3 regions of the Shinella sp. Sh6 genome follow, and region 3 is predicted to be linked to each of the others. Evidence: predicted binding sites of a transcription regulator. Region 3 holds the regulator's gene; each other region holds the start of a gene.
What was found. The regulator LexA, encoded in region 3, represses DNA repair genes until DNA is damaged. The targets are predictions, from matches to a motif close to TGTTCNNNNTGTGTTCNG.

Region 1 (2,195 bases), 1.5 Mb from region 3:
CGCGTCAGGTCGTCCATCAGCCGTACGACCTCGCCCTGGATGACATGGGCCTGCTCGCGCATGCGCTGGTCCTTGAGGAGCGCCTGGAGCACCTGCACGGAGAGCATCAGCAGCGAGGGCGAGACGATGACGATGCGCGCGCGGTGCGCCCGCTGCACGACGCCCTCGAAATTCTCGTGGATGCTGGCGAAGATCGATTCCGACGGCACGAAGAGGAAGGCGGTGTCCTGCGTCTCGCCGGCGATGAGGTATTTTTCCGCGATATCGCGGATATGCACCTCCATGTCGCGGCGGAACTGCTGGGCGGCGGCCTTCGCCGCCTCGGGCGGGCGGCCGTCCGAAAGGGCGTTCCACGCCTCCAGCGGAAACTTCGCGTCGACGACGAGCGGCGGCTGGCCGTTCGGCATGCGGATCGTGCAGTCGGGCCTGACCCCGTTGGAAAGCTGTGCCTGGAACTGGTAGGCGCCCGCCGGCAGCGCGTCGGCGATGATCGTCTCCATGCGCGACTGGCCGAAGGCGCCGCGTGTCTGCTTGTTGGAGAGGATCGCCTGAAGGCCGACCACGTCCTTTGCCAGCGACTGGATGTTGGTCTGCGCCGTATCGATCACGGCGAGGCGCTCCTGCAGGCGGCGGAGGTTCTCGTGCGTCGCGCGGGTCTGCTCGGACATCGACTGGCCGAGCCGCTGCGTCAGCCCGTCGAGCCGGGCGTTGATCGCCTGGTTGGTCTCCGACTGCTTGGCGCCGAACACCTCGGCCATGGCGGCGACGCGGCCCTGCATCTCGGTCTGCGCCCTGAGGAGATCGGCAAAGCGCAATTCCGCCATCGCCGCGGCCTGCCGCTGCCGGGCATGGCTGCGCCGGGCCGAGAGGAGGCCGAAGACGGCGATAATGCCGGCCGCAAGCAATACGAAGGCCGGCAGCGGGCCGCCGAGCCGGTCGGGAAGGGAGGCGAGGAAGGCATCGGACGCGGGATCGATCATGCGGCGACCATAGCACGGATTGCGGCGAAAACCAGATCATAACGTGAACAAATCGCCGGCGAAACGGGGGAAGTCGATTGAAAGCGCCGGCAAAGCGCGCTAAGGAGGCGCATGACCATCAAGCCGCTGATTATCCTTCCCGATCCGATCCTTCGCCAGGCCTCGAAACCCATCGAGACCGTGGATGGCGAGGTCAAGAAGCTTGCCGCCGACATGCTGGAGACGATGTACGACGCGCCGGGCATCGGCCTTGCCGCCATCCAGATCGGCGTGCCGCGCCGCATGCTGGTGCTCGACGTGTCCAAGGAAGGCGACGACAAGACGCCGCTCGTCTTCATCAACCCGGAGATCGTCTCGTCCTCCGACGAGCGCTCGGTCTACGAGGAAGGCTGCCTTTCGATCCCGGATTACTATGCCGAGGTCGAGCGTCCGGCGAAGATCAAGGTCAGGCATCTCGACGCCGAAGGCCGGGAGCAGGTGACGGAGGCCGACGGCCTGCTCGCGACCTGCCTCCAGCACGAGATCGACCATCTGAACGGCATCCTGTTCATCGACCATATTTCCAAGCTGAAGCGCGAAATGGTGATCCGCAAGTTCACCAAGGCGGCGAAGCTGCGCGGCAGCAAGGCGCTCTGAGGGGCCGCTGCCGCTTTCCAGATAACGGAGGCTGACCGATGGCCCTTCGCATCATCTTCATGGGCACGCCGGCCTTCTCCGTCCCGACGCTGACGGCGCTTGCCGACGCCGGCCACGAGATCGTCGCCGTCTATTCGCAGCCGCCGCGCCCGGCCGGCCGCCGCGGCCTCGAACTGGTGAAATCCCCTGTCCATCAGGAAGCGGAACGGCGCGGCATCCCCGTCTTCACGCCCGTCAATTTCCGCGCCGGGGAAGACCGGGAGGCCTTCCGTGCACTGAAGGCCGACGTCGCCGTCGTCGTCGCCTACGGCCTTCTCCTGCCGGAGGCGATCCTCACCGGCACGCGGCTCGGCTGCTATAACGGCCATGCCTCGCTGCTGCCGCGCTGGCGCGGTGCCGCGCCCATCCAGCGGGCGATCATGGCGGGTGATAGCGAGACTGGCATGATGGTCATGAAGATGGACAAGGGCCTCGACACCGGCCCCGTCGCGCTCACCCGTCGCGTGGCGATCCCGGAAGAGATGACGGCGGGCGAATTGCACGACGCGCTGATGGAAGCCGGCGGCACGCTGATGGCCG
Region 2 (2,195 bases), 560 kb from region 3:
CCGCGGGCCGGCGCCCTTTGTCCACCGCCCGTCGACACCAGCCGGCAAAGGCGTCGATGGCCGGATCGCGCAGCGCCGGAACCTCGTTCAGCGTCTCGTGACGCATGCCGGGATAGACGACCGCGGTCACGTCCTCAAGCCGCGATTTCTTCAGTCGGGCGGCAAGCGCGCGCGTCGCCCGGCCGAAATCCGTCGCCGGGTCCTCCTCGCCGCCGACGAGATGGATGGGCAGGCCTTTCGGAAGGCGCGCCAGCCCTTCGGCCGAGACATCGGCGAAGGTGACGGCGAAGATGTCGATCCACATCGAGACGTTCACGTCGAAGCCGCAGAGCGGGTCGGCGATATAGGCGTCCACCTCCGCCGCATCGTGCGACAGCCAGTCGAAGGGCGTACGATGACCGGCGATGGCCTTGCCCCAGGCGGCGAAGGTGAGGCGGGGCAGGAGCGCGCTCGGCACGTCCGAGCCCTTGAACATGCGCTCGGCGGCAAGCAGCGCCTGCGCCGCCCGCCCGGCAAGACCCGGCGCGAGGTTGGAATTCCAGACGGCGAGCGCATCGATCTCCGCCGGATGCGCCTCCGCGAAGGCGAGCGCGAGGAGCCCGCCCATCGAATGGCCGAACTGCACGACCGGCAGGCCGGGATGCCGGCCGGCGGCGTGGGCGCGCACGGTGCGCATGTCCTCAACCACACGGGCGATGCCGCCGCGCGGGGCGAACTGGCCGAGGGGGGCATCGGGCGCGGTGGTGAAGCCGTGGCCGCGGTGGTCGTGGGCGTAGACGTGGAAGCCTTCGCCGGCCATGCGTTCGGCAAGGCGGGCATAGCGGGCGCTGTGCTCGGCAAGGCCGTGGCTGACAAGGAGGATGCCGCGCGCGGCCCCGCGCGCCGGCTCGTGCCGGAGCGCCAGCGTCGCGCCGCTCGCGCTGGCAAGGGCCTGTCTTTCTGAGAACACCGCATTCCTCCCGTTTGCGCCAGCACAACGCGATTTGCGGTGGAAAGACAACGGGATGCCGCGTGCATTTCGAAGCCTCGTCCCGTTTTTCGGGATTTTTCCGATTATGGGTTGCAATTTTCTGATCTTTGGTTGTAAATGATCCTGTTTTGTTCTTATCGGGCGCTGGTCATGAAGACGAAAGCTGCAATGCCCGTATTGTCTTTTCTCGTTGTCTCCATCGCTCTCTTCCTCGGCGGCGGCATCGCCGCGGCGCAGTCGGCGCCGGAGGGCAAGGCGCGGGAAGTGTTGTCCGTCGGCTGGCAGGCCGGCTATTGCGCCGCACGGCCCAAGAGCCGAGGCTGCACGGGCTTTTCCGCCGAGGCGCCTGCGGCCGGGCGGTTCTCGCTGGTGAATCGCTTCGCGGCCCGCAAGAGCTATTGCGGCATCGAGGCCGCGCTCCAGGAGAAGGCGCGCAAGGGCAAATGGACCGACCTTCCGGACGTCCCCCTCGCCACGGCGACGAAGACGCGCCTTGCCGCCGCCATGCCCGCCGTCCGCGTCGGCCTCGACCGGCGGCAATGGCTGAAGAGCGGAAGCTGCCTCGCCGCCTCGGCCGAGGCCTACTATGCCCGCTCGCTCGATCTTCTCGACGAGCTCAACGCCTCGCCGGTGCGCGCGCTCTTTACGGACCGCAAGGGCGCCGCGATCACGCTCGCCGAGGTCCGCGCCGCCTTCGACGCCGCTTTCGGCAAGGGCGCGGGCGAGCGCGTGCGCCTTGCCTGCCGCAAGGCCGGCGACCGCGTGATCGTGACCGGCCTCACCATCGGGCTTGCTTCCGGCGACGGCCCGCTCAAGGCGCTGATCGCCGGCGCATCCCCGACGAAATCCCGCTGCACCGGCGGCGTGACGGGCGCGGGCGAGGCGGGTTAGCGGCGGCCGCCGCGTTTTCGCGGCCGCGATTGCCGCGGGCACGGAATTCGCCTACATAGCGGGCAAATTTGTCCGATCCGGAGCGCGTTTTCATGGCACGTCAGTTCATCTACCACATGTCGGGGCTCAACAAGGCCTATGGCAACAAGAAGATCCTCGAGAATATCCACCTGTCCTTCTACCCGGATGCCAAGATCGGTATCCTCGGCCCGAACGGGGCGGGCAAGTCGACCGTGCTGCGCATCATGGCCGGCCTCGACAAGGAGTTCACGGGCGAGGCCTGGCTTGCCGAAGGCGCGACGCTCGGCTACCTGCCGCAGGAACCGCAGCTCGA
Region 3 (2,195 bases):
GCCTGCCGGGCAATCCCGTGTCCAGCCTCGTCTGCTCGCTGCTCTTCCTCGAGCCGCTCGTGCGGCGTCTGGCGCATCTTCCCGCCCGCAGCCGCCTGTGCCCCGCCGTCACCGCCGTTCCGCTCGGAGAAAACGACCACCGGCAGGATTATGTCCGCGCGCGTGTCGAGCGCACTGCCTCCGGCGCGCTCTCCGTCACGCCGTTCGACAGGCAGGATTCGTCAATGATGAAGATCTTCGCCGCGGCGGAAGGCCTGCTCGTGCGCCCGCCGGGCGCGCCTGCCGTGCCCGCCGGCAGCCCCTGCGACGTCCTGCTCCTGCGCGATCCCGAGGCCTGAACAGTCATATTATTGTTCAGGAAGCCCTTGCGGAACACATGCGGAACGGATAGTGTCTGTTCTGGATTTGTTTCACGATTCTCAACGGGGATGCCATGCTGACGCGCAAACAACAGGAACTCCTCCTGTTCATCCATGAGCGTATGAAGGAATCGGGCATTCCTCCATCCTTCGACGAGATGAAGGACGCGCTGGACCTGGCGTCGAAATCGGGCATCCACCGCCTCATCACGGCGCTCGAGGAGCGCGGCTTCATCCGCCGCCTTCCCAACCGGGCGCGGGCGCTGGAGGTCATCAAGCTGCCCGAGGCCTATTCGACGAGCCTCCAGCCCCGTCGCGGCTTCTCCCCCTCCGTCATCGAGGGAAGCCGGGGCAAGCAGCAGGCGCCGGCCGCTCCCGCCGCGCGCACGCCGGCCGTGCCGGAGATTTCCACATCCGTTTCGGTGCCCGTCATGGGGCGCATTGCCGCCGGCGTGCCGATCTCGGCCATCCAGAACAACACGCACGACATCACTGTGCCCGCCGAGATGATCGGCAGCGGCGACCATTATGCGCTGGAAGTGCGCGGCGATTCGATGATCGAGGCCGGCATCCTCGACGGCGACACGGTCATCATCCGCAATGGCAGCACCGCCAATCCGGGCGAGATCATCGTGGCGCTTGTCGACGACGAGGAAGCGACGCTGAAGCGCTTCCGCCGCAAGGGCGCCTCCATCGCGCTCGAAGCCGCCAACCCGGCCTACGAGACCCGCATTTTCGGCCCGGACCGCGTGAAGATCCAGGGCAAACTCGTCGGCCTCATCCGCCGTTACAACTGATCCTCCGCCTGCCCGCTTGCCGGAGGCTCGAAGCGGCCGGTGCGCCAATCGTAGGTGCGATGACGCGACCAGGGGCGGTCGACGCTTTCCACCGCCTGCGTGACATGGGCCTGCGCAAGGCTTGATGCTTCCGGCCCGGTCGCTGGCCCGATCTCCAATGCGCCGCTCCGGCGCAGATGCCGCGCCGTCACCAGCCTTGCGCCGGAGCGGCAGGCGTCAAGCCTCAGGGCATAGGGCACGACGACGAGGTCTGCGGCATCGCAGGCCGTGCCGAGGAAGGCCGTGTCCTCCAGCGCGACGATCCGCCAGCCGCTGGGCGAGACCGCGGCGCAGAAGGCTTTCGCCTCGCAGACGAAGGCGTTGCTGCTTCTTGCTGCGGCAAGGGCGGACGCCATTGCCGTTCCTGCCTTTTCGCGGTCGGCCTTTCGGCGCGGCCTTTTGCCGGTGACCTCGGGCTTCGAGGTGTCCTCCACGGCAAGGCCCGCGGTCCTGCGCAGGGCTGGCTTTTGCGGATCGGCGAGTCGCAGCGCCCTTCGCCATTGCGACCAGATGAAATCCGGCGGCCGCGCGCGGTTCGTCGATACGCTTTCCTTTCCCAATATGGCGACGAGCCGGCCGTCCTCCGATACGAGCACTTCAGGCGCCCGCCCATCGGTCCGGAAGGCAAGGACGAGGCCGAGGAGGGCGAGCGCCGTTCCGGCATGGCGAAGCCGCGTGCGCAGGAGGCAGACGAGGCCGCCGCCGAGGGCGATCAGCAGGAAAGCGGCAAGCGGGATGCGGCCGGTGACGATCTCGCCCTTCCAGCCGGCCACCCATGCCGAGAGCGCGATCATCCATTCGATGCCCTTGCCCATGATCGCGAAGGGGATGGCATCGAGCCCGAAGGGCATCAGCAGCACGGCGGCAAGGCCGAAAGGCATGACGATGGCGCTGATGACCGGCATGGCAAGGATGTTGCCGGCAAGCCCGTAGGCCGGGATGCGGTGGAAATGGCCGACCGAATAGATGAGCGTCGAAAAACCGCCGATCAGCGATGAGA

Region 1: the regulator LexA is predicted to act here: its motif matches at 1,013-1,030, upstream of ACZ5TO_RS00245 (DNA recombination protein RmuC).
Region 2: the regulator LexA is predicted to act here: its motif matches at 1,089-1,106, upstream of ACZ5TO_RS10335 (ribonuclease).

Annotation. Positions count from the first base shown of each region.
Region 1 is NZ_AP044005.1:50,559-52,753, forward strand. Features, by position in the region: gene ACZ5TO_RS00245 (DNA recombination protein RmuC) at 1-977, opposite strand, end outside; gene def (peptide deformylase) at 1,092-1,616, shown strand; gene fmt (methionyl-tRNA formyltransferase) at 1,655-2,195, shown strand, end outside.
Region 2 is NZ_AP044005.1:2,134,483-2,136,677, reverse strand. Features, by position in the region: gene ACZ5TO_RS10340 (alpha/beta fold hydrolase) at 1-949, opposite strand, end outside; gene ACZ5TO_RS10335 (ribonuclease) at 1,121-1,861, shown strand; gene ettA (energy-dependent translational throttle protein EttA) at 1,954-2,195, shown strand, end outside.
Region 3 is NZ_AP044005.1:1,571,456-1,573,650, reverse strand. Features, by position in the region: gene ACZ5TO_RS07755 (molybdopterin molybdotransferase MoeA) at 1-338, shown strand, start outside; gene lexA (transcriptional repressor LexA) at 434-1,156, shown strand; gene ACZ5TO_RS07745 (ComEC/Rec2 family competence protein) at 1,147-2,195, opposite strand, start outside.